DNA from 4 places in the Tepidibacillus sp. LV47 genome. Region 1 is predicted to be linked to each of the others. Evidence: predicted binding sites of a transcription regulator. Region 1 holds the regulator's gene; each other region holds the start of a gene.
What was found. The regulator LexA, encoded in region 1, represses DNA repair genes until DNA is damaged. The targets are predictions, from matches to a motif close to CGAACATATGTTCG.
Positions count from the first base shown of each region.

Region 1 (4,532 bases):
CATTCATTAATTCAAGGGGAAATTTCAAGGTTTTTTCACTAAAGTTCCTCAATGCTTTTGCATTTGAGATAAATCATTAAAAATAGGGAGAGTGTAGAACATGTCAAGGTATAGTAAAGACGACATTTTAAGAATGGCAAAAGAAAAAAATGTTCGTTTTATCCGATTAATGTTTACAGATCTACTTGGTGTAATCAAAAACGTAGAAATTCCTGTCAGTCAATTGGAAAAAGCTCTGGATAACAAAATTATGTTTGATGGTTCTTCAATTGAAGGATTTGTTCGGATTGAGGAATCAGATATGTATTTATATCCAGATTTAGATACGTGGGTTATTTTCCCGTGGGAATCAGAGGAAGGTGCAGTTGCTCGATTAATTTGTGATATTTATTTACCTGACGGAAGACCATTCCCTGGAGATCCTAGGGGAATATTGAAGAGAGCGATGAAAGAAGCAGAAGAATTAGGTTTTTCTGCGATGAATGTAGGTCCTGAACCTGAATTTTTCCTTTTTAAAACGGATGAAGAAGGTGAACCTACACTAAAGTTAAATGATAATGGCGCTTATTTTGACTTAGCTCCAGTTGACTTAGGGGAAAACTGTCGTCGAGATATCGTATTAATATTAGATAAAATGGGATTTGAAGTAGAAGCTTCCCACCATGAAGTTGCGCCTGGACAACATGAGATCGATTTTAAATATGCAGATGCTGTGCGTACAGCTGATAATATCCAAACATTCCAACTTGTGGTAAAAACAATCGCCCGTAAGCATGGGTTACATGCTACATTTATGCCAAAACCTTTATTCGGTGTAAATGGATCAGGTATGCATCTTCATCTTTCCTTATTTAAGGGTAATCAAAATACTTTTTATGATCCAAACGATCCTCTAGGTCTTTCTGAAACTGCGAGGTATTTTATTGCAGGAGTATTAAAACATGCTCGTTCGTTAACAGCCATTACCAATCCTACAGTGAATTCCTACAAACGTTTGGTTCCTGGTTACGAAGCACCTGTATATGTAGCATGGTCAGCTTTAAATAGAAGCCCATTAATACGAGTTCCTGCTTCTAGAGGTTTAAGCACAAGAATTGAGGTTCGCCATCCTGATCCCTCAGCAAATCCATATTTAGCTTTAACAGTGCTATTAAAAGCTGGACTTGATGGGATTAAGAATAAATTACCATTACCAGCTCCAATTGACCGAAATATTTATCACATGACGGAAGAGGAAAGAAAACGTGAGGGAATTGAAAACCTGCCAACTAGCTTAGAAGAAGCGATTCAGGAATTACTTAAAAATGAATTAATCTTATCCGCTCTTGGTGAGCACGCTGTCGAGCATTTTGTAGCTGCAAAACGAATTGAATGGGATATGTTTAGAACTCAAGTTCACCAATGGGAAAGAGATCAATATTTGAAATTATACTAATGTTATCATAACCCCTAACGATATGTTAGGGGTTAAATTATTGCATAAAAATTAATGGATTTGTCGAAATACACCGATGACCTTGCCAAGAATAATCACATCTTTTAATAGGATTGGTTCCATCGATGAATTTTCAGGTTGAAGACGAATTTGATTCTTTTCTTTAAAGAATCGTTTAACCGTTGCTTCACCATCTTCGGTCATCGCCACAACAATTTCGCCATTATTCGCGACAGGTTGTTGACGAACAATTACATAATCCCCATCCAAAATTCCAGCTTCAATCATACTGTCACCTTGAACAGTTAACATATATACCTGGTCACCGTTAATTATATGGGCGGGTAAAGGAAAATAATCTTCAATATTTTCAATTGCAGTAATTGGTAATCCTGCAGTTACTTTACCAATTACAGGTACTTTTACGACTTGTTGACCATTTGTTTCCCGATCAAAATCATCCGTAAGAATCTCTATTGCTCTTGGTTTTGTAGCATCTCTTCGAATAAGCCCTTTTTTCTCTAACCGAGCCAAGTGACCATGTACAGTAGAACTAGAGGCTAGTCCAACAGCTTCACCGATCTCTCGAACAGATGGGGGATATCCTTTTTCCCTTACGGTTTGCTTGATAAAATCTAAAATCGCTTTTTGTCGATTGGATAATTTATTCATATGACACCTCACATAATATTCCAATTTTTATTTTATTATATCATAGGAAAGTGAGATTGCAAACATTCGTTCTGATATTTTTGATCAGAAATTTTGTTTCACTATAAAAAAGTGTTATACTAAATCTGTCCTTTTCTGGTCATATTAAATGCTAGAGTAATGTTTCATTTTATACTGGATATCTTAGTTTGGTTTGTTACTTTCATTAATTTTTAGGGAGAGGGGATATTGTGAAAGTAGCGATTTATTCGAGGGTGAGCACAGATAGGGATCAACAGTTTACTAGTCTCAAAAGACAGTCGGAAGAAAGCATTCGCTTTTGCCAAAAAAGAAATTGGACAATTGTAGATATAATAGAAGAACAGGAAAGTGGTTACGAAATCGATAGAGAAGGGATCTACCATCTACTTCATCTTTTTAAAGAAAGATTAATCGATGCAGTAGTGATTCAAGATGAGACAAGGATTGGCAGAGGAAATACGAAGATTGCCATTCTCCATCAAATTCGTAAATATGGAGGAAAGATCGTTTCATTAGAACATGATGGCGAGTTAGTTGTTTCTGAAATGGATGGAATGGTCTTAGAAATTCTAGCAATCATCGAGGAATACCAACGACGTTTAAATAATCGAAAAATTTCACGTGGAATGAAACGTGCTATAGAAGCCGGATACGAACCAGCTAGAAATCTAAAAAACATTAATCAAGGTGGCCGGCAGAAGAAGGAAGTTCCCATTGAAGAAATTATTCGTTTAAGAAAGCTTGAATTGACTTTTCATGAAATTGCAGCTACATTACGTGGATTTGGTTATGATATTTCCAAAGCAACGGTACATCGTAGATACCAAGAATATGAAAAAAAGTTAAAAGAATCAAGCAGCACATCGGATTATTGATTAAAGTTTTCAACTGTCATATAATCATGTAACGTATTAAAGAAAAAGAGAAAGGAGTTCTAACATGAGTCAATCTACAAAAATTTCGCTTTCGATGTTGCTTGGTGTTGTTGTAGGTTTTATTTTCAACCTCTACCTTCCTGAGAACACGATTCAATACCTAGATAAGAATATTTTTCATCTAATAGGAACTGGTTTTATTCGTTTTATCCAATTTATTGTGGTACCAATTATTTTAGCATCATTAGTTGTTAGTATGACTAGAATGAAAGATATTAAAAAAATAGGTCGATATAGTCTTAAATTAATGATATTATATATTTTAACTTCCTTAGTCGCTCTTTTTATCGGAATATTCTTTGCGTACTTACTCAAACCAGGTATAGGTGTTCAACTTTTGCAACAAAAAGTTGAATTAAAAGAAGGTATGTCCCTAAGTGAATGGTTGTTAAGTATTATACCAGTTAATCCTTTTGAAGCAATGAGTTCAGGACACATGATCCAAATTATTATTACTTCTTTATTACTTGGACTTGGAATCACCTTGGCGAAGGAAAAGGGTAAGCCATTTTTATCATTTTTTGAAAGTGCCAATGAAGTCATCAATCATATTATGGGGATCATCTTAAAACTCGCTCCAATTGGGGTCTTTTCACTCATGGTTTCTGTTATTGCTACCCAAGGTTTAGGAATTCTTAAAAATCTATCTCTATATATCATTGGCCTTATTTTATCCATCTTCGTAATGGGTTTTGGAATTTATGGCGTTCTTTTGTTTTTACTAGGAACTAATCCTTTAAAGTTTTATCGTTCCTTTTTTCCAGCTATTAGCTTAGCCTTTGGTACGGCAAGTAGTAATGCAACATTACCTCTGGCTATGGAAAATGCAGAAAAACGGTACGGGATGAAAAAAGAAATATTGAGCTTTGCGATTCCTTTTGGGATTTCATTAAAAAAAGATGGGGCAGTGATATTACAAGGTTTTACAGCTTTATTTGTAGCACAATTATCTGGAATAGACCTTCAATTAAATCAAATCATCGCCATTGCAATTAGTGCAATTCTTGTATCGTTTAGTACTGCGGGAGTACCCGGTGCTGGAATTATCATGATGTCTACTGTACTTTCCGCAGCAGGTTTACCTTTAGAAGCCATTGCTATAATCGCTGGAGTCGATCGATTAACTGATACATTTCGTACTTCTTTAAACGTTGTTGGTGTTTTAGCCAATGCCGTTATTCTAGAAAGGTGGGAAAGGAGAGAGTAAAGTGAATTTAGATAAAATCAATCGAATCAATGAATTAGCAAGAAAAGCAAAAACAGTTGGTTTGACTGAAACAGAGAAAGAAGAACAAGCAAAACTACGCCGAGAATATATTGATGCTTATAAAGCCAGTTTACGCGCACAGTTACATTCAATTAAAGTTGTCGATCTTAATGGAAATGACGTGACACCGCAAAAATTAAAAGAAGAAAAATTAAAGCAAGGTTATTTGAATTAAATCAGAGTACCATATCCATTTTTGTGA
Region 1 is NZ_JBLWIF010000001.1:79,215-83,746, reverse strand. It holds gene ACMW72_RS00390 (MerR family transcriptional regulator) at 1-42, shown strand, start outside; gene glnA (type I glutamate--ammonia ligase) at 101-1,435, shown strand; gene lexA (transcriptional repressor LexA) at 1,487-2,107, opposite strand; gene ACMW72_RS00375 (recombinase family protein) at 2,338-3,003, shown strand; gene ACMW72_RS00370 (dicarboxylate/amino acid:cation symporter) at 3,068-4,270, shown strand; gene ACMW72_RS00365 (DUF896 domain-containing protein) at 4,272-4,505, shown strand.

Region 2 (4,532 bases), on a different contig from region 1:
GTTAATGCCGGGAGTTTAGGGCTGATATCTGGAAACAAAACCTGTTTACCCGTTTACATGTGCTGTGCTAAACTTATGTCTGGAATTTAATCAAACATATGGTTGTGAATTTAATTGAGAGGAGAATTAGGATGGCAGGTCATTCAAAATGGAAAAACATCATGCATCGCAAAGGACGTCAAGATGCAATTAAAGCGAAAATTTTCACAAAGATCTCGAAGGAAATTTTCGTCGCAGTCCGTAATGGTGGGCCTGACCCTAATGTAAACTTTAAATTAAAATTAGCGATTCAAAAGGCAAAGAAAAACAATATGCCTAGCGATAATATTGAACGTACGATCAAAAAAGCGTTGGGTGAAACCGATAGTAATTACGAGGAAATCACCTATGAAGGATATGGACCTGGCGGAGTAGCGGTTATGGTTCAATGTTTGACGGATAATCGGAATCGTACTGCTGCAGAAGTCCGCCATGCCTTTAACAAGAACGGCGGGAGCCTTGGTGAGACAGGAAGCGTTACCTGGATGTTTGAGCGAAAAGGGGTTCTTATCATCGATAAAAAGAAGACAGATTTAGACGAAGATAGTATCATGATGATGGCGTTAGAAGCAGGTGCTGAAGATTTAAAGGTTGAAGAAGATGATTACGAAATTTATACAACACCAGAACAATTTGAAAATGTAAAAACTTCTTTAGAACAACAAGGACTTGAATTTGAAGAAGCGGAAATTACCATGATCCCACAAAATACAATCGCCCTAACAGGGGAAAACGCCAAAGCAATGATTAAACTCATCGATGCACTGGAAGACTTAGACGATGTTCAATCGGTACAAACGAATGCAGATATTGATGATAGTGAATTCGAAGAATAAAATGTATAAATTGACGAAAAATTGGGTATGACTAGGAAAAAACTCAAGAAAAAGGGGTTTTTTCATGTTTTTTCATTTAATTTTTAGGAAGTGGATTCGTTTTATTCTTTTATCTTTATTTGTTATCCTAGCCATATCCATTTACTTTCTAAGTGATTCAAACTTATCATCGGTACGAAAAGTGAATACACCTATCCCGATGAAGTTAACACTAATTTCCCATTATGCATGTGGGAAAGACATCGTTGAAAAAAAAGATGAGGTTCTATTATTAAAGGACATTTCACAAAAATATCCAGACTGGACCGTTGAGAAAGTCGACCCGGATAAAAGGGAGATTATCTTAAAAAGAAATCTAAAGGAACTATCCCCTGATTGCAAGGGCGCTTATTTTGGATTAAGTCCAGATGGGCATCTCATTTTATATAAAGGGGATGCGAAGAATAAACAAGTCATTGAAACGTTTTTTCAGATTGATATCGAGAGTTTAGAAACAGGACTGCCTAAAGAACCGGTCCGTCAATTGCAAGAAGGAATTCCTGTTCACAATTTAGCAGAGTATAATAGTGTGTTATCTACCTTTAGTGAATTTACAAAGGAATAGTTTTTAGGTTGCTCAAGGAAAAAGTCACGGTTTCGTGGCTTTTTTTTGATGCATTTTTTTGGTATAATCAGCATGATGAAAATATATGTTCGTATCTTGATGGGGGAGTTTCGTGATTATTTTAGGTTTTGATCCGGGAATTGCGATCGTTGGTTTTGGTGTTATTAAAAAAGAAGGAAATCAAGTTCGTCCTCTTCAATATGGGAGCATCCAGACCAAAGCTGGATTAGATACAGGAATTCGTCTAAAACAAGTTTATGATGCAGCGAAAGAAATCATTGCGACCTATCAACCCGAAGCCGTTTCCATCGAAAAACTTTATTTTAATAAAAACGTAACCACAGCGTTTACCGTTGGACAGGCAAGAGGAGTTCTCATGTTAGCAGCAGTTGAGGCAGGACTTCCCGTTTTCGAATATACACCATTACAAGTGAAACAAGCGATAGTAGGTTATGGAAGAGCAGAAAAAAGACAAATTCAAGAAATGGTTAAGATGTATTTGAATTTAAAGGAGATTCCGAAGCCAGATGATGTGGCGGATGCTTTAGCGATTGCCATTTGTCATGCTCATTCGGCGAAAATGACTTTTTTACTGAACAAGGGGAAAACCATATGATCGATTTTGTCCAAGGAATTGTTGTCGATATCGATGAAGAGTCAGTGATTGTCAATGTAAATGGGGTAGGTTATCAGGTTTTTGTCCCGAGACCCGAATTCTATCATCCAAAGCTTAATCAACCTTGTCTGATTTATACTCACCACTATATGCGTGAGGATTGGATGGGTCTTTATGGATTTCAAAATAAAGAAGAACGCTATCTCTTTCGCTTATTATTAGGGGTATCGGGGATTGGACCAAAAGGAGCACTAGCGATGATTGGTCAAGGGAACCTCAATCAAGTGATCCAGGCCATTGCCTCTGAGGATGAGAAGTTTTTAACCCAATTGCCAGGAGTTGGCAAAAAAACAGCACAACGGATCATTTTAGATTTAAAAGATAAAGTGAAAGGATTAAGTTTTAGAGGGAATCTTTTTGATATAATGAAAAGGAAAGAAGAAGGGATCATCTCTACTAAACATGGTTCCGATCTAAAAGAAGCGCTCAAATCCTTAGGTTATCATGATCAAGAGATTCATCAAGTTTTAAAAAGCTTGCAACCTTTGATTGAAAAGGGAGAACCCCTTGATCGATTAATTAAACAGGCATTACAAAATCTGATGAGAGAATAGGAGGAAGAGGCATTGGAAGATCGCATTATCTCCGCTCAGATGTTAACGGAGGATCAAAGTGTCGAATTTAGCCTGCGTCCTCGTTTTTTATCGGAATATATCGGGCAAGCTAGAGTAAAAGAAAATTTAAAAGTGTTTATTGAAGCGGCAAAGATGCGGAATGAACCCTTAGACCATGTCCTTCTTTATGGTCCGCCAGGGTTAGGGAAAACTACCCTTTCCAATATTATTGCTAACGAAATGGGAGTAGGGATTCGCACCACATCAGGTCCTGCGATTGAACGACCTGGGGATCTAGCTGCCATTTTGACGAATCTCCAAGAAGGAGATGTGCTCTTTATCGATGAAATTCACCGCCTTCATCGTACTGTCGAGGAAGTTCTTTATTCTGCGATGGAAGACTATGCCCTAGATATTATTATTGGTAAAGGGCCCAGCGCAAGATCGGTTCGACTAGACCTTCCCAAGTTCACCTTAATTGGAGCAACCACAAGAGCAGGATTATTATCCTCTCCTCTTCGCGACCGTTTTGGTGTTGTAAGTCGCTTAGAATATTATACCGTTGATGAATTAACACAAATTGTAATGCGGGCTGCAGACTTATTAGGTGTGCAAATTATGGGAGAAGCAGCGAGAGAAATCGCTTTACGTTCAAGAGGAACGCCCAGGGTGGCAAACCGTTTATTAAAACGGGTGCGAGATTTCGCCCAAGTCGTAGGGGATGGGATGATCACCGAGGAAGTTGCTAGATCTTCTTTGGAGCAGATTCAAGTAGATCGTTTGGGACTTGATCATATTGACCATAAATTATTGGCAACCATTATCGATACTTATCGTGGTGGTCCGGTTGGTTTGGATACTTTGGCCGCTTCCATTGGGGAAGAGTCGAATACGATTGAGGATGTTTATGAACCTTATCTCATGCAAATTGGCTTTTTACAACGAACCCCTCGGGGAAGAATGGTTACTCATGCGGCATATCAACATCTAGGAAGGAGCATTCCCAATGAATCCAATGCCTAAACTGTTGATTAGTATTGGAATCGTGTTCATTATTGTAGGGATTCTCTGGCAAGTTGGCGGAAGATTCCTTTCATTAGGCCGACTTCCAGGGGATATTGTGATTAAAAAGGATAATTTTACCTTTTATTTCCCATTGATGACAAGTATTGTTCTTAGTCTTATATTGTCGGGGATTATGTATTTATTAAGATTTTTCAGGTAGAATGGAATGGATTTGATCTTTCCCTTCGCTTTATCCTCCCCTTAGAGGGGGGGATTTTTTATAGTTGATGAAAGGATGTTGTGCATGATTGAACGAGAGTTAGAGAAGGAGTATAAAGCTTTGTTGACAAAAGAACAATTTGAGGATTTGAAAGATTACTTTGCTCAATTTACAGAAGTTTTGAAACCATATATACAAACGAACTATTATTTTGATATTGAAAATTTTGGGCTGATTGAAAAAGGAACAACTATCCGAATTCGTCATAAAGAGAATACCTGGGAATTACAAATCAAGATTCCAAAAGTACATGTAACAGGATATTTCGAACAACAAGAACTACGTCAATCTCTATCTGTAAGTGAGGCAAAACAGTATATTCAAGAGGGCTTGCCAATTGATCACCCGCTCTTGAAAGAAGTATGGAATGAAAAAAAGATTGGATTTGGGATTAATCCAGTTAACCGGCTAAAAGTTGTAGGAAGCCTACAAACGAAACGTCATGATTTTAAGTTTTATACAGATATCATTAGTTTAGATGAAAGTACATATTTCGATATCACTGATTATGAACTCGAATGGGAAACCACTAATCACA
Region 2 is NZ_JBLWIF010000004.1:26,280-30,811, forward strand. It holds gene nadE (NAD(+) synthase) at 1-19, shown strand, start outside; gene ACMW72_RS06295 (YebC/PmpR family DNA-binding transcriptional regulator) at 132-875, shown strand; gene ACMW72_RS06300 (BofC C-terminal domain-containing protein) at 940-1,479, shown strand; gene ruvC (crossover junction endodeoxyribonuclease RuvC) at 1,592-2,095, shown strand; gene ruvA (Holliday junction branch migration protein RuvA) at 2,092-2,709, shown strand; gene ruvB (Holliday junction branch migration DNA helicase RuvB) at 2,722-3,732, shown strand; gene ACMW72_RS06320 (DUF2905 domain-containing protein) at 3,716-3,934, shown strand; gene ACMW72_RS06325 (CYTH domain-containing protein) at 4,019-4,532, shown strand, end outside.
Region 2: ruvC (crossover junction endodeoxyribonuclease RuvC) is a predicted target of LexA. The motif match lies at 1,558-1,571, and genes of this name have one in related genera.

Region 3 (4,532 bases), on a different contig from region 1:
CTCATTAACTCGTCATATTCTTGATCTGTTATAGTGGGTTGATCCAATACATAATAGGAGTAATTATGTTGATTAATCGTCTTTCGCAAATCCTCAATTTTTTTCGCAATCTCTTTTAAATCCATTTAAATCTTCCTTTCTTACTCCACTTTTTCAATAGGAGCAAATCTAGCGAGAAGCTTTTTAATTCCGATCGGATTAGGGAAAGCGATTTGTAATTCGAGGTCATCCTCGTTCCCTTTGATGGATACAACGACACCGATTCCCCATTTTCCATGTTTCGCTTTATCACCCACTTGCCAATCACCGCGCGTTATGGGACGTTTTTGTAGATCGTAGCTGGTTGTCTTTCTCATTTGTTTCAGCTGATTCTTTTCTTCTTTATGAACGTCATGAATCAGCTCTTCGGGAATCTCTTGGATAAAACGAGATGGAGCATTTACTTGTGTCTTTCCAAATAAAATCCGAGACTGGGCATAAGTGAGATATAATTCCTGTTCGGCTCTTGTGATTCCTACATAGGCGAGACGTCGTTCTTCTTCCATCTCCTCTTCATCAAACAACGCCCGACTATGGGGAAAAATTCCTTCTTCTAATCCGGCTAAGAAAACGACAGGGAATTCTAACCCTTTTGCGCTATGCAAGGTCATTAAGGTAACTCCTGTTTGCTTTTCTTCTTCCTCGTCAAGCTGATCCACATCAGAAATGAGTGCAAGATCGGTTAAAAAGGCGATGAGTGATTGATCTTCGTTTTGCTTCTCAAATTCCATCGTAACAGATAAAAACTCTTCGATATTTTCAATCCGAGCTTGTGCTTCTAAAGGATTCTCCTTCTTTAATTCTTCCCGATATTGGGTACGTTCTAGTACCATTTCCGTTAATTCTGTCACTCCAAGATATTCTGCCATTTGGTTAAACTCACGAATCATTTCAGCAAACTGGCTAATCTTATTCGCTGTTTTTGTTGCAATCCCAATGAAATCGACCACTTCAATCGCTCGAAACATCGAAATCCCTTGACTTGCAGCATATTCAGCAATTTTATCAACTGTCGCCGCACCAATTCCTCTTTTTGGTACATTAATGATTCTTCGTAAGCTGATATCGTCATCAGGATTCACGATCAGTCTTAAATAAGCAAGGATATCCTTAATCTCTTTGCGATCGTAGAACTTAGTTCCGCCAACGATTTTATAGGGAATATTGGACTTAACAAACACTTCCTCAATCACACGAGTCTGGGCATTGGTTCGATATAAAACGGCATAGTCTTGATAATGTCGCCCTTTGGCAATTCCTTTTTGGATAACTTTGGCGATAAAGTAAGCTTCATCATGCTCGTTCATAGATTCATAAAGTGTTAATTTGTTGCCTTCTGGGTTTTCAGTCCAAAGATTCTTTGGTTTGCGCATTGTATTATGCTCAATCACAGCATTGGCCGCTTTTAGAATATTCTTGGTGGAGCGATAGTTTTGTTCTAATTTGATAAGCTGAGCTTTAGGATAGTCTTCTTCAAACTTAAGGATGTTTTGAATATCGGCACCACGCCATTTGTAGATCGATTGATCGGTATCACCAACGACAAAGATATTTTGATAATAATCAGCCAGCATCCTAACAAGTACATATTGAGCACGGTTGGTATCTTGATATTCATCGATGTGAATATATTGGAACTTCCGTTGATAGTATTCTAGAACATCTGGATTTTTTTGGAACAATTGAACGGTTAACATAATGAGATCATCGAAATCAACAGATTGATTCGCTTTTAAACGTTCTTGATATTTTTGATAAACGGTGAAAACTTGTTGACTAAAGTAATCACTCGCTGATTTGCCATATTGTTCAGGGTTTTTTAGTTCATTCTTCGCTTGACTGATGGTTGCAAGAACGGCTCTAGGTTCAAGTTTTTTCGTATCCATATTGAGTTCTTTCATGATCTGTTTGACGACAGTGAATTGGTCATCAGAATCAAGAATCGTGAAATTATTGGAATAATCGATGCGATGAATATCTTTACGCAAGATTCTTACACACATAGAGTGAAAGGTTGAAATCCAAATATCTTCTCCTTGAAGCCCAACAAGTTTGGCTACTCTTTCTTTCATTTCTCTTGCTGCTTTATTGGTAAAAGTAATCGCTAATATATTCCAAGGGGGAACTCCTTGATGGATGAGATTGGCGATTCGGTGGGTTAATACTTTTGTTTTCCCACTACCTGCTCCTGCTAATACGAGAATCGGGCCATTGATCGTTTCCACCGCTTTTTTCTGTTGGGGATTTAAGCCTGCAAAAATCTGTGCCGCTTGAACTTGTGTCATGGTTTCACCTTCCATATCTTCGCTATCAGAGATCAACGATAAGTACATTTGTTCGTTTCTTCCTTCTCTTTTCAAATTATATCGAATCGCACCTATTCGTTCAATCAATCCGTTTATTTTCTTGTAGAATAAATGCCGAAGCATACTTAAATAAAAGGCTTGTATGTTCTATAAGCTACGACTTTTGCGAGCGAGTTTTCCCTCCGTCCGTTTATTCAAGAAAAACCGCAAGAAATCGGAGTAGCGTTAGAACATACAAGCCTATATCATCTTTGTATATTCCAACGCATCTCAGTTGTCCGCCACTTTCTTTTAACGATGATTTAGGTAAGAAAGTGGCTACCAAAAGTCGCTGCTTATGGAATATACAAACATACTATCTTCGAACACAGGCTTGTATGTTCTATAAGCTACGACTTTTGCGAGCGAGTTTTCCCTCCAACTGTTTATTCATGGAAAACCGCGAGGAATCGGAGTAGCGTTAGAACATACAAGCCTATACATCAGTTATCCTCTGCTTCTTACTTCATAAATCGCAAACTTAAGATAATGCCCTTCATCGACACCTGCGATTTCGGGATGATCTTTTCCTGCTCCTGCAAAGTATACGAGCCGCAGAATCTTATGAGCATCAAAAGCAGCATCTTGGATCATCTGTACAAATAAATCAGGGGTCATGTGATAGGAACAGCTTGCTGTGACCAAAAAGCCTCCTTCGCGAAGAAGTTTCATTCCCCGTAGGTTAATCTCTTTATAACCTCGGTAAGCTCCTTTCACAGCGGATCTCGATTTGGCAAAGGCAGGTGGATCAAGAATGACCACATCATATTTCCTTCCTTCTTTTTCCTTTTCCCGCAAAAAGTCAAAGACATTAGCCACTTCAAAGCGGATCCGATCTTGTAAACCGTTTAGCTGAGCATTTCGTTTTGCGGTTTCAATCGCTAATTCAGATATATCGACAGCTGTGATTTCTTTTGCCCCATAATAAGCCGCATGAAGCGCAAATCCCCCAGTATGAGAAAAACAATCAAGAACTTCTGCTCCTTCTTTTCCTTTCTCTTTCCATCCATTCATTAACAGCTTTAGTGCAGCGCGGTTTTCCCGTTGATCAAAGAAATGACCTGTTTTTTGACCCTCGTAAACGTCAACTAAGATGCGTAAGTCATTTTCCATGATCTCAATATATCTTGGAACCTCTCCGTACCAAACTCCTGTCTCTTGTTGCAATCCTTCTAATTCCCGAACAGGAACATCGTTGCGAAGATAGATTCCTTTTGGTTGGAAAACCGTTAACAGACCTTCTAAAATGTGCGATTTTAAACGTTCCATACCATAAGAAAGAATTTGAACGACAAGGTAGTCCTCATATTTATCGACGATTAAACCTGGCAAAAAGTCTGCTTCGCCATATACGGCCCTGTAAGAGCGACTTCCTGGTAAAAAACGTTCCCGATACTCTTTTGCTTTTTGAATTCGTTTAATAAAGAAGGAAGCATCGATCTCTTCAGCGGGATCATAACTTAAAACCCTTGCGATAATTTGCGATTTTGGGTTGGCATAACCAAGCGCTAAAAATACACCCTGATGATTTAGAATCTGCACCAGTTCCCCTAGGGATAGTTTTCCTTCAATTCGCTCCACTTCACTTTGAAAAACCCATGGATGGCCTTGCTCTAATCGTTTTTTTCGTTTACGCTGCAAAAATATTTTCGTATAGTTTTTCAATCTTTCCACCTCATTACTATATTTATGAACGATAAACATTTTTTGTAGGGATAGTCTTTAAAGCTGTATAAAAATCTTCGTAAATCAGATTGCCTACAATAATGGTGTCCGCATATCGGCTCATCTCCATTGCTTTGTCATAGGAATCAATCCCGCCACCATAAAAGATTTGGGAATGTCCTACGATTTGCCGAATTTCTTTCAGCCACTCAGGATTCCCATATCTCCCGCTATATTCCACATACAGAATGGGCAAATGTAAGAGCTGATCAATGATCCTTGCATAAGCTAGTACATCTTCTAAATCCGTTGGAACTTTGCTTCTTGTTAATTGTGCAACCGATGAATCTTCATTAAGAATGATATACCCTTCGACAAAAACTTGATTCCAGTTCACCCAATCCCCATAACGCTTTAAGGCTTCATGATGAACATCTAAAATCCATTTCGGATCCTTAGCATTAACTACAAAGGGAATAAAAT
Region 3 is NZ_JBLWIF010000007.1:102,030-106,561, forward strand. It holds gene ligA (NAD-dependent DNA ligase LigA) at 1-125, opposite strand, end outside; gene pcrA (DNA helicase PcrA) at 141-2,324, opposite strand; gene ACMW72_RS09260 (class I SAM-dependent rRNA methyltransferase) at 2,832-4,049, opposite strand; gene ACMW72_RS09265 (heptaprenylglyceryl phosphate synthase) at 4,072-4,532, opposite strand, start outside.
Region 3: pcrA (DNA helicase PcrA) is a predicted target of LexA. The motif match lies at 2,366-2,379, and genes of this name have one in related genera.

Region 4 (4,532 bases), on a different contig from region 1:
GCAAGGAAAGCAAATCCCAAAAGATATGGATAAACTGATTGCCGCTTATAATACCATCCTTAATTCCTATGTGGAAAAAAAGGATGGAAAAGAATTAGTAGATGGAGCTATACGCGGAATGGTAGATACATTAGGAGATCCTCATTCCACCTATATGAATGCAGAGGAAGCCAAAGAATTCTATAGTACGTTGGACTCCTCCTTTGAAGGGATAGGCGCAGAAGTCACAATGGAAAATGGTAAAGTGACCATTATTGCCCCCATTAAGGGCAGTCCATCAGAAAAAGCTGGTTTACGCCCTCGAGATCAAATCTTAAAAGTGAATGGTGAATCGCTAGAAGGATTAAGTCTTTTTGAGGCTGTAAACAAAATTAGAGGTCCCAAAGGGAGTAAAGCGGAATTAGAGATTTTAAGACAAGGAATGGATAAACCGATTACGATAACCGTGATTCGTGATGAGATTCCTATTGAAACCGTTCAAGGAAGTACGATTCAAACAGCAAAAGGCTTGATAGGGAAAATTGAAATTTCCAATTTTGCAGAGAAAACAGCTGATGATTTTGCAAAAACGTTAAAGGAATTAGAGAGCCAAAACATCAAAGGGCTAATTGTAGATGTACGTGGAAACCCAGGAGGGTATTTGCAGAGTGTCTTAGAGATTGGTAACCTTGTAGTTCCAAACCATGGTATTATTGTTCAAATCGAAGATCGGAATAAGAAACGACAAACTTATCGCTCCGAAATGGAATCAGCAAAATATCCTATTGTGGTCCTGATTAATAAAGGAAGTGCCAGTGCATCTGAGATATTAGCAGCTGCATTGCAAGAAGCGGGACATTACCCTGTCGTTGGTGAGAACAGTTTTGGTAAAGGTACGGTTCAGAATCCATTTGATCTTCCAGATGGAAGTAATATGAAATTAACCGTTGCAAAATGGCTTACACCAAAGGGATATTGGATTAATGGGAAAGGAATTCAACCTGATGTAAAAATATCTCAACCTGAGTATTTCCACACTACACCGTTTCCTGAAAATGTTCTTCTTAAACTAGATATGAATAATAATGATGTGAAAAATCTACAATTAATCCTTGAAGGGATCGGCTATAGGCCTGGAAGAAAGGATGGTTACTTTGATGAAGGGACAGAAAAAGCAGTGATCGCTTTTCAACGGGCAAATGGGTTAAAAGCTACCGGGATTGTGGATCAACAAACGGCTAATCAATTACAAGATAAAATTATTGAGCGAATCAAAGATCCTGAAAATGATTTGCAATTAAAGGCAGCGATTGAGACTTTATTAAAATTGATCAAATAAGAAGGAATCATCTGGGAAATGTCGAATGTAAAACCACAAAACGTTTTGTTTTGTGGTTTTTGTATTTAAAGGAGGAAACGGCGAATGGCCATTCTACAACAGATGTTAACTCAAATCGGTTTATTATTTCTCCAACCGTTATTTTATATTGGTATATTCCTGCTTGTATTACAATATAGGAGACAAATTCAGTTGGAACGGAAATTATTTAGTGCCCGTATTCATTCCCTTTCTCAAGAAGTAATCCTTTCTCTTAGTTATGGTTTTATAGGCGGAATGATTGCTTCTTTATTAATGGTTGGTTTAGGTGTGGTATTTCAGCCAACGGGGATGTGGCTTCTTTGGCTGATTACTGGAATCTTAGCCCTTTTTCATATACGTTTTCTCTGTTTATCTTATTCTGTTGGGATCTTAGGTCTCATGGTTTCACTGATACAGATATTCCCAGTTCCTCAGGCATCAGTTTTTGACCCAATTTTAAATGTTCTAAAAGATATTCATGTACCCTCCCTTATTGCGATCGTAGCCATTTTACATTTGGTAGAGGGGATCCTGATTCGACTTCAAGCAGGGAAACAAGCAACCCCACTATTTGTTGAAACCAAACGAGGGAAATTAGTGGGTGGATATCATATCCAATCCTTTTGGCTTGCCCCGTTATTTCTTCTAGTAGCAACAGGAGATGCTACGATGAATTCGCTTCAGTTTGGATCATGGTGGCCAATCTTTGGGGCAGCAACTACGTTTTCGCTGTTTCCTGTTCCTGTTCTCATTGGCTATTCTGAATTGACAATTGTTTATTCTTCCTATGAGAAAAGTAAGATCGCAGCAAAGCACCTCATCATTTATAGCATGTTGTTACTCGCTATGGCTTTTCTAGCTGAACAATGGATGCCGTTTCAATTCATTGCTGCGATTTTTGCGGGACTTGCACACGAAGGAATTCATTTGTGGGGAAAACGTAAAGAAAGAGTTTTGCCACCAATATACGTTCATCCAAAAGATGGTTTGAAGATATTAGCAGTACTTCCAAACAGTCCTGCAGATCGAATGGGGATTAAAGCTGGTGAAGTGATTAAAAAGGTAAATGGTATGCAGGTTGCTACCCGAACAGAGTTGTATGATGCACTTCAATTACAGCCTGCTTTTACGAAATTGGAGATCATCAATGAAGCAGGCCACATTAAGTTGGTACAACATTCTCTATATGCAGGGGACCATCACCAGTTAGGAATTTTACTTGCACCTGATGATCAAGCCCCTTATTACATCGAGGTAAAAGATACGAATCTATTGCAATTATTGAAACAAAAAGTAATAAAAGTTTCCCGAAGCGCTTAAACATAAAAATATGATTGATCTAGGCTACCAGATAACATTTATCATTTAGGGGGTTTGTATATTCCATAAGCTGCGACTTTCAGAAGTGCCCTTCTCGCCTTTATCTTTATTCATAGAAGGGCACGGATAACGGAGCGCGATGGAATATACAAACCTTTTTTTAACGTATGAAAATAGATATAGAACATAAAAAGCAAGCAACAAGATTTGAAAATGGTTGACAAAAAGCCTATAATGAATAAAGAACATTTGTTCTTGAATAGGTAAAAGAACATAACTTCTAATGATAAAATACTGGTCAAAAGCTAATTTTTACTATAAATATGTTATAATTATCTTTTAGTATGTACTAAGAGTTCGAGTTTTGAACGATTTGCTTTGCTAAATTGTTACGAAAGGGGAGATTGGTTGTGGAACAGATCTTCCAATTAGTATCCGATTTTCAACCACAAGGAGATCAACCTAAAGCGATTGAAGCTTTAGTTCAAGGGATAAAAGCGAATAAAAAACATCAAATACTATTAGGAGCAACAGGTACAGGGAAAACCTTTACCATGGCCAACGTCATTGCTAAAGTGAATAAACCAACATTGGTTATCGCTCATAATAAAACCTTAGCTGCACAATTGGCCAGTGAGTTCAAACAATTCTTTCCTCATAATGCAGTAGAATATTTTGTAAGCTATTATGATTATTATCAACCAGAAGCTTATGTTCCACAAACAGATACTTATATTGAAAAAGATGCGAAGATTAACGATGAAATCGATAAATTGCGTCACTCAGCAACCAGTGCTTTATTTGAACGGAGAGATGTGATTATTGTTGCTAGTGTTTCTAGTATCTATGGTTTAGGTTCGCCAGAAGAATACCGCAATCTTGTTCTTTCCTTGCGAGTTGGCATGGAAAAAGACATGAAAGAAATCCTGCGCAAGCTGGTAGATATTCAATATCAACGAAATGATCTGAATTTCGTCCGTGGTACATTTCGGGTTCGAGGAGATGTTTTGGAAATTTTCCCTGTATCTCGAGGAGAGCAAGCGGTTCGGATCGAGTTTTTTGGCGATGAAATTGAACGAATTCGTGAAATCGATGTTTTAACAGGGGAAATTATTGGGGATCGGGAACATGTGGCCATTTTCCCTGCTTCCCACTTTGTCACACGTGAAGAAAAGATGAGAAGGGCAATTAAAAATATTGAGGCAGAATTAGAAGAACGGTTAAAGGAGCTAAAAGAACAAGGAAAATTATTAGAAGCTCAACGATTAGAACAACGCACCAGATATGATATTGAAATGATGCAGGAAGTAGGATTTTGTTCTGGGATTGAAAATTATTCTCGCCATCTTGAGGGAAGACCTGCTGGTTCCACCCCTTATACATTGTTAGATTATTTCCCAGATGATTTTCTCATGATTATCGATGAATCCCATGTTACCATCCCACAGATTCGAGGAATGTATAACGGAGACAGGGCACGAAAAGAAATATTAGTAGAGCATGGTTTCCGCCTGCCATCCGCATTAGATAACCGACCACTAACGTTTGAAGAGTTTGAAAAGCATATTCATCAAATTATTTACGTTTCGGCAACACCTGGACCTTATGAATTAGAACAATCCCCTGAAGTGGTGGAACAGATTATCCGGCCAACAGGATTATTGGACCCTGAAATCGAAGTAAGACCTATTAAAGGACAAATCGATGATTTAATAGGAGAAATCCAAGAACGGATTAAACGAGAGGAACGGGTATTAGTCACTACATTAACAAAAAAAATGGCAGAAGACTTAACCGACTACCTAGAAGAAATTGGAATTAAGGTTCGTTATCTTCATTCGGATATCAAAACATTAGAAAGAATGCAAATTAT
Region 4 is NZ_JBLWIF010000002.1:285,299-289,830, forward strand. It holds gene ACMW72_RS04550 (S41 family peptidase) at 1-1,318, shown strand, start outside; gene ACMW72_RS04555 (PDZ domain-containing protein) at 1,403-2,659, shown strand; gene uvrB (excinuclease ABC subunit UvrB) at 3,070-4,532, shown strand, end outside.
Region 4: uvrB (excinuclease ABC subunit UvrB) is a predicted target of LexA. The motif match lies at 2,902-2,915, and genes of this name have one in related genera.